Regions from separate parts of the Brevibacillus sp. MCWH genome, predicted to be linked through region 1. Evidence: riboswitches for the same ligand, from Rfam matches in the RefSeq annotation. Region 1 holds a riboswitch; each other region holds the start of a gene.
The links. A riboswitch is a leader RNA that binds a small molecule or an ion and turns the genes downstream of it on or off. The one in region 1 is predicted to bind lysine.

Region 1 (4,785 bases):
GATCGACGTTGCGGGCCACAATCGACTGCAGCTGCGTCACCAGATGGCTGGCCGCCACCACCATGTCGTTTGCCTTGTGGGGAAAGGCCGCGTGCCCCCCTTTGCCGGTCAGCTCAATCATCAGCTCCGAGGTGTTGGCAAACAGGATACCCGGCTTGGTGGCGATGTGTCCCACCGGGTACTCCGGCGCGATATGCAGCGCAAAGATGCAGTCAGGCCGCCACTCAGCAAATTCTTCGCTCTCCATCATCGGCTTGGCGCCGCCCGGTCCTTCTTCGGCCGGCTGAAACACGAAGAGCAGATCGTCATCGACGGGATGGTGCACAAAATGGGTCAGAATGCCCAGCCCGATCGCCATGTGCATGTCGTGGCCGCAGGCGTGCATGTACCCCTCGTGCTTGGAGCGGAACGGATAGGTCGTCTCCTCCCGGATCGGCAGACCATCCATGTCCGCCCGCCAGGCGATCGTCCGCCTGGGATGAAGCCCGCGCACCCTGACGAGAATGCCGGTGCGCCAGGTCCTGATCTGCAGGCGCTCCTGCGGCAGCCGCTCCAGATAGTCCAGCAGGTAGCGCTGCGTTTTGTACTCCGCAAAACCGGGTTCAGGTATTTGATGCAAGTCGCGGCGAATCTGCACAAACGCAGAATCGGTCATCCCTCTACACTTCCTTTCCGGTGCCGAGCGCCGTCAGCTGACGGGCAAACTCGTCGATAAACCGGTCCACATCTGCCCGCGTCAAGGTAAGCGGAGGCAGCAGGCGGACGATCGTCTTTTGCGTCACGTCGACGAGGAAGCCCGCAGCCAGCAGGTTTTGCTGCAGCCGGGCCGCTTCTTCGGGTGTAACGTTCAGCGGAATGCCCACCATCATCCCTTTGCCGCGCAGTGCATGAAGCTGCTCCGGCAGGCGCTGTCTCAGCTCTTCCAGACGGCCCCACAGGTAGCCGATCACGTCGCTCACCTGGTCACAAAAAGCCGGGTCGAGCAATTCGTCCAGCACCGCATTGCCCAGCGCGGCGGAGAGCGGCGAGGGCGCAAAGGTGGTGCCATGATCCCCCGGCTTGAACAGATTCATCAGCCGTTGGCCGGCGATCACCCCGCCGAGCGGCAGACCGCCGCCCACTCCTTTGGCAAACAGGATCAAATCAGGCGTCACTCCGGCGTGCTGATACGCGAACAGACGACCCGTTCGTCCCATGCCGGTCTGGATTTCATCCATGGCAAACAGCACGCCCTCTTCCCGGCAGATCGCCTCCGCTTCCTTCAGAAACGCTTCGGAAAGCGGCACCACACCGCCGGAGCCGAGCACCGGCTCCATCAGGAGGGCGGCTGGCTTTTCGCTGCGGCAGACGGCGCGAAGCTGTTCTGCGTCTTCTGCATCCAGCTCGTAGACGGGAAAGTCAGGCTGGGGAAAATCCTGATAGACATGGGGCTGCCGCGTCAGTCGCACCGCTCCCAGCGTGCGCCCATGGAAGCTGTTGCGCAGGACGGCGATACCCGACCGGCCGGCCCCCTCCGCTTTTGTCCATTTGTGAATCAGCTTGATCGCCGCTTCCGTCGCCTCCGCCCCGGAGTTGGAGAAAAAGACCTTGCCGGGGATGGTGTTGTCGATCAGCCGCTGTGCCAGCCGGATCGCCGGCGGGTTGAGAAAGATGTTGGAGATGTGCAAAAACCGCTCGCCCTGCTCCCGGAGCGCCTGGACAATCCGCGGATGGGAGTGGCCGAGAACATTGACGGCCAGTCCGGTAAACAGGTCAAGATACGCCCGGCCGTCGGTGTCGTACAGATAGTTGCCCTCTCCTCTGGCGATTGCGATCGGCAGCCGTTTGTACGTCGGGACGATGTACTGTTCGTCGAGTGAACGCCAGTCCGTAGCCATCTTCTCACTCACGCTCCTACAGTTGCCGCAGCTCCTGCTTGATTTCCGTCTTGGAGCGTGTCTTTTCGTCGATCTGCTTGATGATGCGCGCCGGAGTGCCAGCCACGACCACGTTCGGCGGAACGTCCTCGATGACGACCGCACCGGCAGCCACGACGGAACCTTTGCCGACGCGAACGCCTTCCAGAATCACCGCGTTGGCACCGACTACCACGTCGTCTTCAATCACGACCGGCTGGGCGGACGGCGGTTCGATCACGCCTGCGATGACTGCACCGGCACCGATGTGGCAGTTTTTCCCGATAGTGCCGCGGCCGCCGACCACCACGTTCATGTCGATCATCGTTCCTTCTCCGATGACAGCGCCAATGTTGATCACGGCCCCCATCATGATGACGGCGTTGTTGCCGATGCTCACCTGGTCGCGGATGATCGCGCCCGGCTCGATGCGCGCCTGGATGCCTTTCGTGTCCAGCAGCGGAATGGCGGAGTTGCGGCGGTCGCTTTCCACCACGTAATCGGCGATTTTATCCTTATGCTGTTGCAGCACCGGCTCGATTTCCTTCCATTCGCCGAAGACCACGCCCGTGCCGTTGCTGATAAACGTTTTGGCGCTTGGGCCGAAGTCGATGCCGTCCAGCTCCCCTTTCAGGTATACCTTCACCGGCGTTTTCTTTTCGCTTTTTTGAATAAACGAGATAATTTCATGCGCATCCATCATGTTCACTGTGAATCTCCTCCATCACATGTATGTGAAAATGTAGAAAAAGCAATGAGTGCAGACGCTATCCTCATTGCTTTTTTGATACCTGAAAGCAAACCGTAAATAGCGCTCCACGAAAGGCCGTGCCTTTCATGACAGGGCGACCGTTGTTCACGGGAACCCCAGCCCTCGCCGTCCGAGGGGTACGGCCAGAACTTCGGCGCCTTGGCCTTTCCGTCTTTCCACGCCCCCCGCGTTTGTATGGCAAGACGTACTCTTCCGCAGCGCACCTCTATTTGTTAATGGTTATGGAATTTCCTTTTACTCTATCAAAATCCTCCCCGGGTGGCAACATCTGAATGAAGAAGAAGCGAAACATAATAGTTGACAACGATAATCATTTTCATTATCTTGTAATTGAAAATGATAACCATTATCTATTCGGAGGGCTTATGAAAACGATTATTCTCGTTTATGCAAGCATGACAGGAAACACCCGGGAGATGGCCGATGCAATCGTCGAGGGCATTCGCTCGGCGGGAATCGAACCGGAGGTAAAGGAAGTGCTGGACTGCTCCGCTTCCGATTTGGCCGACTATGACGGCATTGTGCTTGGTGCCTACACGTGGGGAGACGGAGAACTGCCAGACGAGTTTCTGGATTTTTACGAAGAGATGGAAGGGCTTGACCTGCGGGGCAAAAAAGCGGCGGTATTCGGCTCTTGCGACTCCGGCTACGAAAAAGTGGGAGCCGCCGTCGACATTCTGCTGGAAAAAGTAACTGCGCTGGGCGCAGACGTCCCGTTGAACGGGTTGAAGGTGGAACTGTCCCCGTCCGCCCAGGAGAAGGAAACCTGCCGGGAATTCGGACGTTCGTTTGCACAGTCGCTGATGTAGCAAAAGAGCGCTAGCGCCCCATCCGTACGGTTCCGGCCAATCTGCCAAGCCGTCTTTTCAAAAAGGACGCATACGTGATACACTGGCGGTCCAGATTCTATCAAGAGGATAAGGAGGACCGCCCCATGTCTTCACAGGCACCCAGCGTGTACATCCGCCCCCTGACGGCAAATGACGCACCGGCCATGTTGGACCTGCGCGTTCGCAATCAGGCGTTTCTTCAACCGTTTGAACCGATCCGTCCCGCGTCGTTTTTTACCCTGGAGGGACAGCGGGAGCAGCTGGCGTCCGCCGAGCGCGACTTCGCGGCGGGTACCGCCTACGCATTTGGCGTTTTTCTGCGTGAAGGCGACGAGCTGATCGGCCGCGTCAACCTTACCAACATCGTGCGTGGCGCCTGGCAAAACGCCACCATCGGCTACTTTCTCGACCAGTCATGTGGCGGACGCGGCTGTATGACGCAGGCCGTCAGGCAGGTGCTGGATTTTGCGTTTGCCAAAGCCGAACTGCACCGCGTACAGGCGGCGGTCATGCCGCGCAACACGGCCTCCATCCGCGTGCTGGAAAAGACCGGCTTCCGCCGGGAAGGGCTGTCGCTTCGGTATCTGCAGATCAACGGCGTCTGGGAAGACCACCTGATCTTCGCGATCACGAGCGAGGAGTGGGCGTAAAGCGGCCAGTCCCGTGCCGCCCTGGCAGCGGGAAAGCCGGAGCGCACGGGACATCCTGCCCGTCAGGCTCCGGCTTCTTCCTGCCTCAGCCGCTCCAGAATCCGCCGCTTGCGGTACAGCATCCGGCCCGTTTCCGCCACATCCTGCACGGTGGAGCGGTTCAGGTAAGCGCCAAACAGCATGCCCGCCACCGGTACCATCTGAAACAGCTTTTTCCATCCAAAGTTTTCCGTGTACGTCACCACCACTTCCCGCCAACCTTGCAGTTGGGCAATGACATCCCGCTGTCTTTCGGGCTCGTCAAAGCGGGAGAGCTCCTCCAGGATCGCGCGCTTGCCGACAATGTCGGAAGAGGCAAATTGCAAACATTTGACGATGAACAGCCGCTCCCGTTTTTCCTCCGGGCGGTATCCGTAACAGAGTGCCATCTCCTGCAGCACCTTGAGCGAGGTGCCCAACAGCAGCGGAACGTCGATCGCCAGGGTGAACAGGCCGCCCACCCCCGTTGTCGCTCCCTGCACCGTGGCAAATGCGGCGCGGGATGACACTATTTCCGCTGCCACCTGGTCCATGCTGGCCAGCGGCAATCCCTTGACGTCCTCCTGCTTGGGCCGTCCCTTACCCTGCTGGGCCTCCTG
Region 2 (4,785 bases), on a different contig from region 1:
TTTTACATGCGGCAGGGCAAGATGATCGAACGGGAGACGACGTCGTTCCCGTATTACGGCGACGAGACGGAAGATTTCATGTCCTACGTCACCCAGTTTTACTACGACAAGCAAAACGCGCTGCCCAAGGAGATTTTGCTGCCGGAACGAAGCGAGCCGGAGTTGCTGGCGGGGTGGCTGGGCGTCAAGGTGTACGCGCCCAAGCGAGGGAAAAAGCGGGAACTGGTGCAGATGGCGTCCGAAAACGCGCGGATTGCCCTGCAGGAAAAATTTGCGCTGATGTCCAAGGACGATGCGCGGACGATCCAGGCGGTGCACAATCTGGGGCACATCCTTGGGATTGGCACGCCGCACCGCATCGAGGCATTTGACAACTCCAACATTCAGGGCACGACACCGGTGTCAGCGATGGTGGTCTTTACCGATGGCCGGCCGGACAAGAAAGAGTACCGCAAATTCAAGATCAAAAGCGTCGAGGGGCCGGACGACTACGGGGCGATGCGGGAAGTGATTCGCCGCCGCTACACCCGCCTGCTGAAGGAAAGCCAGCCGCTGCCCGATCTCATCGTCATCGACGGCGGCAAGGGGCAGATCAGCGCGGCGATGGACGTGCTGGAAAACGAGCTGGGTCTCTACATCCCCGTCTGCGGCCTGGCCAAGGACGAAAAGCACCGGACCGCGCAGTTGCTCTACGGCGATCCGCCGGAGCCGGTGGAGCTTCGCCGGGACAGCTACGAGTTTTACCTGCTGCAGCGAATTCAGGACGAGGTGCACCGTTTTGCCATCACATTTCACCGGCAGGCGCGCAGCAAGACGATGCTATCGTCACGGCTGGACGAGATTCCCGGTGTTGGCGAAAAGCGGCGCAAGCTGTTGTTCCAGCATTTTGGCTCGCTGAAAAAAATGCGTGAAGCGACCGTGGAAGACTTCCGGCAGATCGGCATCGGCGACAAGCTGGCCCGAGAGATCCTGCGCCACCTGCGACAACAGGCGGACGGGGATGCAAACGGAGCATCCGGCGAAACAGACAAAAAGGCTGACGCCTGACGAGTGCGGGCATCAGCCTTTTTTACGTGTGTCATCCAAGAGCCCGCGTCACGGCTTCCTCCGCGTGGATGCGTGTGGAGTCAAACAGCGGCACAAGCATATCCTCCGGTTTGATCAGCAGAGTGATTTCCGTGCAGCCGAGGATGACGCCCTCCGCTCCGCGGCGAACGAGGCCGTCCATTACCCGCAGGTACTCCTGCTTGGACTTTGGCAATACGTTTCCCAGGCACAACTCTTCAAAAATAATGCGGTTGACGATGGCGCGGTCAGGCTCGTCCGGCACCAGCACTTCTACTCCGTATCGGCGCATCCGTTCGCGGTAGAAGGGAAATTCCATGGTGTAACGGGTGCCCAGCAGGCCAACGCGCCGAATTCCGCGCTGAACAATCCGCTCTGCCGTGGCGTCCACGATGTGCAGCAGGGGAATTGCCACCGTTTGTTCAATCGCCTCCGCGTTGTTGTGCATGGTGTTGGTGCAGAGCACGATGAAGTCGGCTCCCGCCCGTTCCAGCGCCTTTGCCGCATGTGCAAGCGCTGCACCGGCGTCGTCCCAGCGCCCCTCACGCTGAAATGCCTCGATCTGTGCAAAGTCGACGCTGTACATGATGCAGCAGGCGGAATGCAGGCCGCCCAGGCGCTCTTTGACGAGCTGGTTGATCAACCGATAGTATTCGAGCGACGATTCCCAACTCATTCCTCCAATCAGGCCGATCGTCTTCATTCGCATACCCCCAACATGAAATCTATGAAATTGAGAAATAATATACAATTTTCGGTATCATCTGGCAATAAGGGCTATGACAGAAGTTACGGCTCGTACAGGCATGGACTTTACCGTGCTGCAAACTTTAATGAAATTTCTGATTGAACCGCCTTCGTACACGTGGTATAATCCCATACAAACAGCATAACAAGCCTCACTTCCCGTTAGGAGTGAGGTAGAGGCGCGAAAACCATGAGTACCTCCCTGAGATCGGGCATCTGTGACGGGTACGGGAAAGGGGAATTCGCCGAAGTACGGAGAAAGGCCCGCTTCCTCCGTGCTGGGTCTGCGTTGAATAAGCGCAGGACTGTCATCCGTGCAATTCCCGTTGCCGGATGGAGAGCTATCTCACGATGTCGGTTGAGAATGGAACAGGGGATGTTCTGTCATGCTCAACTGTTCACGTGGCCAAGGGAAGGAGGAACCGGTATGTCGAACTGGCAGGCAGTGACAGGTGTATCCTCGTCGCTGCCTTTTTTGCAAGAGTGAGAAATAATAATAGTGAAACGAAGATGGCCTGATGAAAGAAGAATCCAAAGAGATATGTGAACATGTTGAATAGGAAAAGGGAGAGAAGCCGCATGGGGTTGATCGTGCATAAATACGGAGGCACCTCCGTAGGTACCATTGAACGGATTATGAAAGTAGCGGACCGGATTATTCAATATAAGGAAGCTGGACACGACATGGTCGTCGTCGTGTCGGCAATGGGCAAGTCCACAGACGTGCTGGTGGATATGGCCAAACAGATTTCCCCCTACCCGTCGGAGCGGGAGATGGACATGCTGCTGGCGACTGGCGAGCAGGTGTCGATTGCGCTGTTGGCGATGGCGCTGCACCAAAAGGGGTATGACGCCATTTCCCTGACGGGCTGGCAGGCGGGAGTGACGACCGAGTCGATCCACGGCAAGGCCCGGATCACCCATATTGAGACGGAACGAATCCGAAGGGAACTGGCGCGCGGCCGGGTCGTCATCGTGGCTGGATTTCAGGGCGTCAGCGAAGCAGGCGAGATCACCACGCTGGGCCGCGGCGGTTCGGACACGTCCGCGGTGGCGCTGGCAGCCAGTCTCAACGCGGACAAATGCGAAATTTTCACAGATGTGGCCGGCGTCTACACTGCCGACCCGCGTGTGGTTCCGACGGCGAGCAAACTGGACAGCATCTCGTATGATGAAATGCTCGAACTGGCCAACCTGGGGGCGGGCGTGCTGCATCCGCGCTCGGTGGAGGCAGCCAAGACCCACAAGGTCCGGCTGGTCGTCCGCTCCAGCTTTACGACAGAAGAAGGCACGTACGTAGAGGAGGGTGCGCATATGGAAACAGGAAGAGTAGTTAGCGGCGTCGCCCACGACGAAGACGTCGCAAAGGTGACGGTTGTGGGGATGCCTGCACGCGTAGGCACGCTGTCCCGGCTGTTCAACACGCTGGCGGATCACCAGGTAAACGTGGATATCATCATCCAAAGCTCGTACGACGCGGCCGTGACCAACATTTCCTTCACGGTGGCAGGAAGCGACTTGAAAAAGACGCTCGATACGCTGAACGCCCACCGCGAGCAGCTCGGTTTTGAAAAAGTGGAATGCGAAGAGGGCTTGTCCAAGGTCTCGATTGTCGGAGCCGGCATGGTGAACAATCCGGGCGTGGCCGCCGAGATGTTCCGCGTGCTGGCCGAGCAGGAGATCACGATCAAAATGGTTTCCACGTCTGACATCAAGGTGTCCTGCGTCATCCCGGCGGAACACACCGAGCGGGCCGTGCGCTGCCTGCACACCGCATACGGCCTCGACGTGGCGGAAACAGCTGTCGTACACGGAGTATGACCCGCTGACAGCCCAATACGGAACACACATGCTGTCCCCCTTTTTTCGCCGCGGAAAAAGGGGGATTTTCTTCTGGTGGGATGTTTGCGGGAAATCGCGTGGCAGCGGCAGCGCGATGCCTCGCCTCCCCGCTCCTGCCCGGTCGGCTCACTTTCGTCCCGGCCAGACCTTACCAGTGAACGGTAATCAGGACGCTGCCCGTCTCCTCCGTCTCCATCCGGGTTTTCATCTCCCGCTGCTTCCAACGGCCGACAGCACCGGCGATGATCCCGCACTCCAGAGAGAGGGAACGGTTGATGCGTTCGGGCGACATGTAGCGATAGATGGTATGGGTCAGCCGATAACGAATCTGCCGCTCCCCGTCTTCCAACAGGTCCAGTTTGCCCAGCCCCAGACGGATAAAGGGAAACACCAGACCGTTGGCGGAGCGGATGGGAATCTGCCGCCCCATTTCCTTTCCCAACCAGTGGAGAATGGGCGGTTCGCTTTCGCCCAAAAGCGAGCGGGTGAGGTGCTCGCGCAGTAAGTGATAGCCCAGATAGGGCATGTGGATGCGCTCAATATCTGCGATGATGCGGGAAGGCAGCAAGGCTTCCAGTTGATCCGGTTCTTTCACGTCACGACCCTCCTTCCCGGCTGCAGGCCGCGCGAGGCTTGTCCCCTGTCGGACCCTCCTGCGGCCGCCAGGTCTATTACAGCCGGTTTGCTCTACCTGTTTGGTAACAGATTATGAGAGAGCGGCCGAATCTATGACAGATTCATAGAAAAATCGGACGATTAATACGTGTAATCCAACAATGGAATTAGTCTATTCACTGTCTTGACGCTCTCTGTAGACAGGAGTACAATTGGTTGTGGTTCAACGTTTTGCCCAACTTTTTTCCGTTTTCCGACACAATTTGTCTGGCTGTGTAGCAGGGGGGCAGGCAGCTGCCGTCATGTCTAACCGGCTGGGCAATGGGTTAGGATAGTGGGGAAAAGATTAACCAAAGAACGCTACTTACAATTGAAAGGGGGACCATTGTATGGCAAAAGGCCATAGCTTTCTGAACCACAAGCTGCATTCTCTTCTCGGTTTGTTCCCAATCGGGCTGTTCCTCTTGTTCCACTTGACAGCGAACTATCAGGCAACCCGGGGACCGGAAGCTTTCA
Region 3 (4,785 bases), on a different contig from region 1:
AAGTGAAGGCCGTCTACCTGATGTCCGGCGCCAGCTACGACCTGTCCGTCGTGCTGGAAGGAAAAACGATGCGGGAAGTGGCGTCGTTTGTGTCGCAAAAGCTGGCCACGCTGGATTCCGTCGTCTCGACCGCGACCCACTTTATCCTCAAGCGGTACAAACACGACGGCATTCAGTTTGAAGACAGAGACGAAGACCACAGGATGGTGGTAACCCCATGAGTCAGCAAATCAGTGTACGTCAGCGCTTGTCCGCCACGGTCGCCTCGCTCAAGCCGTCGGGCATCCGCCGTTTCTTTGACCTGGCCGCTTCGATGGAAGGGGTCATCTCGCTCGGGGTAGGGGAACCGGATTTCGTCACCCCGTGGCGCGTGCGGGAAGCCTGCATCGCCTCGCTGGAACGGGGCTACACGGCGTATACCTCCAATGCCGGTCTCATCGAGCTGCGCAGGGAGATTCACAAGTACCTGGAGGAGCGCTTCGCCGTCTCGTACCATCCGGAAAAAGAGATCATGATTACAGTCGGCGCCAGTGAAGCGATTGACATCGCGCTGCGGGCCATCGTCGATCCTGGCGACGAGGTATTGGTCGTCGAGCCCTGCTATGTCTCCTACGAACCGGTCATCCGTCTGGCCGGCGGGGTGCCGGTGTTTTTGCACACGCGCGCGGAGCAGTCGTTTAAATTAACGCCTGAGGAGCTGGAGGCGCACATCACGCCGCGCACCAAGGCGATCATCTTCTGCTACCCGAACAACCCGACCGGCAGCACGATGTCGGCGGAGGAGTGGAAGCGGCTGATCCCGATCCTCGTCAAGCACGATCTGCTGGTCATCTCCGACGAGATTTACGCGGAGCTGAGTTACGGTCAGCGGCATGAGAGCATCGCCGCCCTGCCCGGGATGAAGGAGAGGACGATCCTGATCTCCGGTTTTTCCAAAGCGTTCGCGATGACGGGCTGGCGCCTCGGCTACGTCTGCGCGCCGGAAGATCTGCTCGGCGGCATGCTGAAGATTCACCAGTACACCATGCTGTGCGCGCCGATCATGGCGCAGATGGCCGCTCTGGAGGCGCTGCGGCATGGTCAGGCGGACATGGAGAGGATGGTGGAAAGCTACCGGCAGCGGCGCAATTTCGTCGTGCAGGGATTCAAGGAGATCGGCCTGTCCTGCCACGAGCCGGAAGGGGCGTTTTACGCGTTTCCTTCGATCGCGTCCACCGGGCTGGATGCCGGCGAGTTTGCCGAGCGGCTGCTGATGGAGGAAAAGGTGGCCGTGGTGCCGGGTGATGTGTTTGGCGACAGCGGCAGAGGCCACATCCGCTGCTCCTACGCCACTTCCCTGGATCAGCTTGGGAAGGCGCTGGAACGGATGGGGCGGTTCGTGCAGCGACTGTCGTAAAAAGGGAAAGGCCGGGGGTTCCCCGGCCTTTGCTATACCGATTAGTTGGATATCGTTGATTCGTCCGTGGAGAGATCCACTTCCCGCAGCGGCACCACTTTCGTCTTTTTCACGGCTTTGTAGCCGAGCCAGACGATCAAAAACAGCGGCAGGCCGATGTACGAGACGAGAATGCCGTTCCAATCGATCGTCTCCCCGGTGAAGGCGGTGTAGTTTTGGCCGAGGATGACGAAACAGCAGACGACGAATGCGAAAATCGGGCCAAACGGGAACCACTTCGCCCGGTACGGCAGTTCGTTCAAATCGCGGCCTTGGGCTGCAAACGCTTTGCGGAAGCGGTAGTGGCTGATTGCGATGCCCAGCCAGGCAATAAACCCGGACATCCCCGAGGCGTTGAGCAGCCAGATGTAGACAGTCCCGTCGCCAAACAGGGAGGCGAGAAACGCAAACATCCCGATGCTGGCAGTCAGCAGCAGCGCATTAACCGGAACGCCCCGCTTGTTTACCTTGCTGAACAGCTTGGGCGCCTTTCCTTCCTTGGCCAGCGTCCACAGCATGCGGGTGGAGGCGTACATGCCGGAGTTGCCCGCCGACAGGACGGAGGTCAGGATGACGGCGTTCATGACGGATGCGGCAAAGGCGAGTCCGGCTTTTTGGAACACCAGCGTAAACGGGCTGATCGCGATGTTCTCGATGTCGCCGTTGACCAGGTTGGGGTTGTCGTACGGGATCAACAGCCCAATCACGAAGATCGCCAGGATGTAGAACAGCAGGATGCGCCAAAACACCTGCTTGATCGCTTTCGGCACGTTTTTGGCAGGGTTTTCGCTTTCACCCGCAGCGATCCCGACCAGCTCCGTCCCCTGGAAGGAGAAGCCGGCGATCATGAAGACGCCGAGCATCGCCATGAAGCCGCCGTTGAACGGTGCATCGCCGACGGTAAAGTTGCGGAAGCCGACTGCTTCACCGCCCATGATGCCCAAGATCATCAGCAGGCCGATGACGATGAAGATGATTACGGTCGCTACCTTGATGAGGGAAAACCAGTATTCCGATTCGCCGTATCCTTTTACAGACAAATAATTCAGACCAAACATAAGCGCGAGGAACAGGGCGCTCCACAAGATGGACGGCGTGTCGGGGAACCAGTATTTCATGATCAAGGCCCCGGCTGACAGCTCGACGGCGATGGTGATGGCCCAGTTGTACCAGTAGTTCCACCCCAGCGCAAAGCCGAGGGACGGATCGACGAACTTCGTCGCGTAGGTGGAAAATGAACCGGAGACGGGGAGAAACGCCGCCATCTCGCCCAAACTGGTCATCAGGAAGTAGACCATCAGGCTGATGGCCGCGTAGGCGACGAGTGCGCCGCCCGGACCGGCGGAGTGGATGGAGCCGCCGCTCGCCAAAAACAGCCCCGTGCCGATGGAGCCGCCAATGGCGATCATGGTCAGATGTCGGGCCTTGAGGCCCCGCTGCAGTTGATTGGATTCCATGAGTGCTTGCACGACCTTTCTACAAAGATAGTCAGAAGGAAGGTCGGACATAAAAAATACCGCCCCAACGAACAGGGCGGTACTGTTACATCCCCACCAAGCCTTCGTTGAAGATAGCACATCACGTTTGCCCGGCTCGCAAACGTGACAGTTCTGCCCCTTTCGAGTACAGCCCCAGCCCGTGTGCCCAGAGAATGCACAGCGGACTTCGGCGGCTTTTCCCTCCTCTGGAGTCATCGATCTTCTCTGGATCTCGTGCCAGAATCATATAAAAGCCGCGACCTCTATCCCCATCGCATGTGATGAGGATAATCTGTGAAGTTTTGTTACGGTTCAAGTATATAGAAAATCGCGGCAAAATCAAGCACTAAAAACTGTAAGAGGTCGTTTTGCATACAAAGCGATTAGCTGAAATGATTTTTTATTGAAGAACATGCACAAGACCAGCCATGAGATATTCATTTTTTACAAGCTTTCTGATGAAATAAAACGGCTGCCCCAACATCACAACAAAAGCAAGGTAAGCGGGGGAAGGACTCCTTCACTCAAAACTATTTTCCGCATACCTATTTATTTACGTTTGGGACCCAGTAATTTCCTTCATTCTAGACTGACTTGTCCGAAAAATTCGATCATTTTCGTTGACAGTTAGAAAAGAAACTGGTTATACTGGAAGAAACACTGATCGGATAGCATATTTTCCCATACGGTTAGGCGGAGAAACGGAGAAACCCTTACCCGTAAACACACTCCCAAAGGGGGATGTGTTTATCTACGTGAGGGTTTTTCTTTTTCCTCGGAAACTGTTTGACTATTCGATCAACAATCACAGAAAGAGGGGTCTGACACATGTTGAAAAAATGGTTGAACGTAGCAGCCACAGCCGTTTTGCTCTCCACTGTCGCCTTGGCAGGGTGCTCCTCCGGCCAGGAGGCTTCGTCCGGCAGCACACCGGCGGGAGACGGATCGGGAGGAACAAAAGAACTGGGCCCGATCGCGCTGTATTCCCCTGAGACGCCGGATATGACCAAAGAAATTGGTCTCAATTTTGAAAAGGCTTTCAAAGGGTCTTCCATCAACGTGCAGTACGCGGGGACCAACGTGCTGGTCAACCGCATGATTGCGGAAAAAGACAACCCGCAGGCGGACGTCTGGTACGGCGGCGGAGGATTCCTGCCGTTTGAAGCGGCCAAGGACAAGGACATCATCACATCGTACACGCCGGAAGCAATCAAGGATTGGCCGGAAGTGCGGGACGGCATCAAGCTCCGCGACAAGGACTGGAAGTGGATCGGCGCGGAAGTGTTCGTACTCGGCTTTGCCTACAACAGCGACCTGGTGAAGCCGGAAGAGGCGCCGAAAACCTGGGACGACCTGCTTGACCCCAAATGGAAGGGCAAAATCCAGATGCCCAACCCCGCCGCTTCCGGCACAGCCACCCTCACTGTGCTGAGTCAACTGATGGCCCGCGGCGAAGAGCAGGGCTGGGACTACTTCAAAAAATTGGTGGAACAGATGAGCGCCATGCCCGACTCCGGCTCCGCACCTTCCAAAGCAGTAGCCAAAGGGGAGGCGCACATTGCGATCGCCTTTGACTTCATGGTGTACGAAATGAAGGCCAAGGGGGAGAAAATCGATTTCATCGTGCCGGACAAGACGCCGGTCATCGTCAACCCGGTGTCGCTCGTAAAAGACGGCCCGAATCCTGATGGCGGCAAGGCGCTGATCGACTACCTGCTGTCCAAGGAAGGGCAGCAAACGCTGGCCAACTGGTACCATATCCCGATCTCCAAAGACGTGGAGTCGAAAACGCCGCTTACCCTGGAGAAAGTCATCCCGCACGCGCAGGAGCTGGACATCGACTGGGTCGTGAGCAACTACGACCGGGTGCGC

Region 2: linked by a shared signal. The riboswitch ahead of ETC00_RS12580 (aspartate kinase) and the one ahead of dapD (2,3,4,5-tetrahydropyridine-2,6-dicarboxylate N-acetyltransferase) in region 1 are both predicted to bind lysine.
Region 3: linked by a shared signal. The riboswitch ahead of ETC00_RS13510 (amino acid permease) and the one ahead of dapD (2,3,4,5-tetrahydropyridine-2,6-dicarboxylate N-acetyltransferase) in region 1 are both predicted to bind lysine.

The regions. Positions count from the first base shown of each region.
Region 1 covers NZ_SDLF01000002.1:247,663-252,447, forward strand. Annotated here, with positions in the region: gene ETC00_RS02760 (N-acetyldiaminopimelate deacetylase) at 1-655, opposite strand, end outside; gene ETC00_RS02765 (aspartate aminotransferase family protein) at 660-1,877, opposite strand; gene dapD (2,3,4,5-tetrahydropyridine-2,6-dicarboxylate N-acetyltransferase) at 1,894-2,604, opposite strand; lysine riboswitch at 2,697-2,883, opposite strand; gene ETC00_RS02775 (flavodoxin) at 3,033-3,476, shown strand; gene ETC00_RS02780 (GNAT family N-acetyltransferase) at 3,602-4,147, shown strand; gene ETC00_RS02785 (EcsC family protein) at 4,210-4,785, opposite strand, start outside.
Region 2 covers NZ_SDLF01000012.1:96,596-101,380, reverse strand. Annotated here, with positions in the region: gene uvrC (excinuclease ABC subunit UvrC) at 1-1,047, shown strand, start outside; gene ETC00_RS12585 (aspartate/glutamate racemase family protein) at 1,079-1,768, opposite strand; lysine riboswitch at 1,979-2,164, shown strand; gene ETC00_RS12580 (aspartate kinase) at 2,392-3,633, shown strand; gene ETC00_RS12575 (DUF2507 domain-containing protein) at 3,803-4,249, opposite strand; gene ETC00_RS12570 (succinate dehydrogenase cytochrome b558 subunit) at 4,659-4,785, shown strand, end outside.
Region 3 covers NZ_SDLF01000014.1:53,436-58,220, forward strand. Annotated here, with positions in the region: gene ETC00_RS13500 (Lrp/AsnC family transcriptional regulator) at 1-221, shown strand, start outside; gene ETC00_RS13505 (aminotransferase) at 218-1,396, shown strand; gene ETC00_RS13510 (amino acid permease) at 1,438-2,892, opposite strand; lysine riboswitch at 2,999-3,187, opposite strand; gene ETC00_RS13515 (extracellular solute-binding protein) at 3,742-4,785, shown strand, end outside.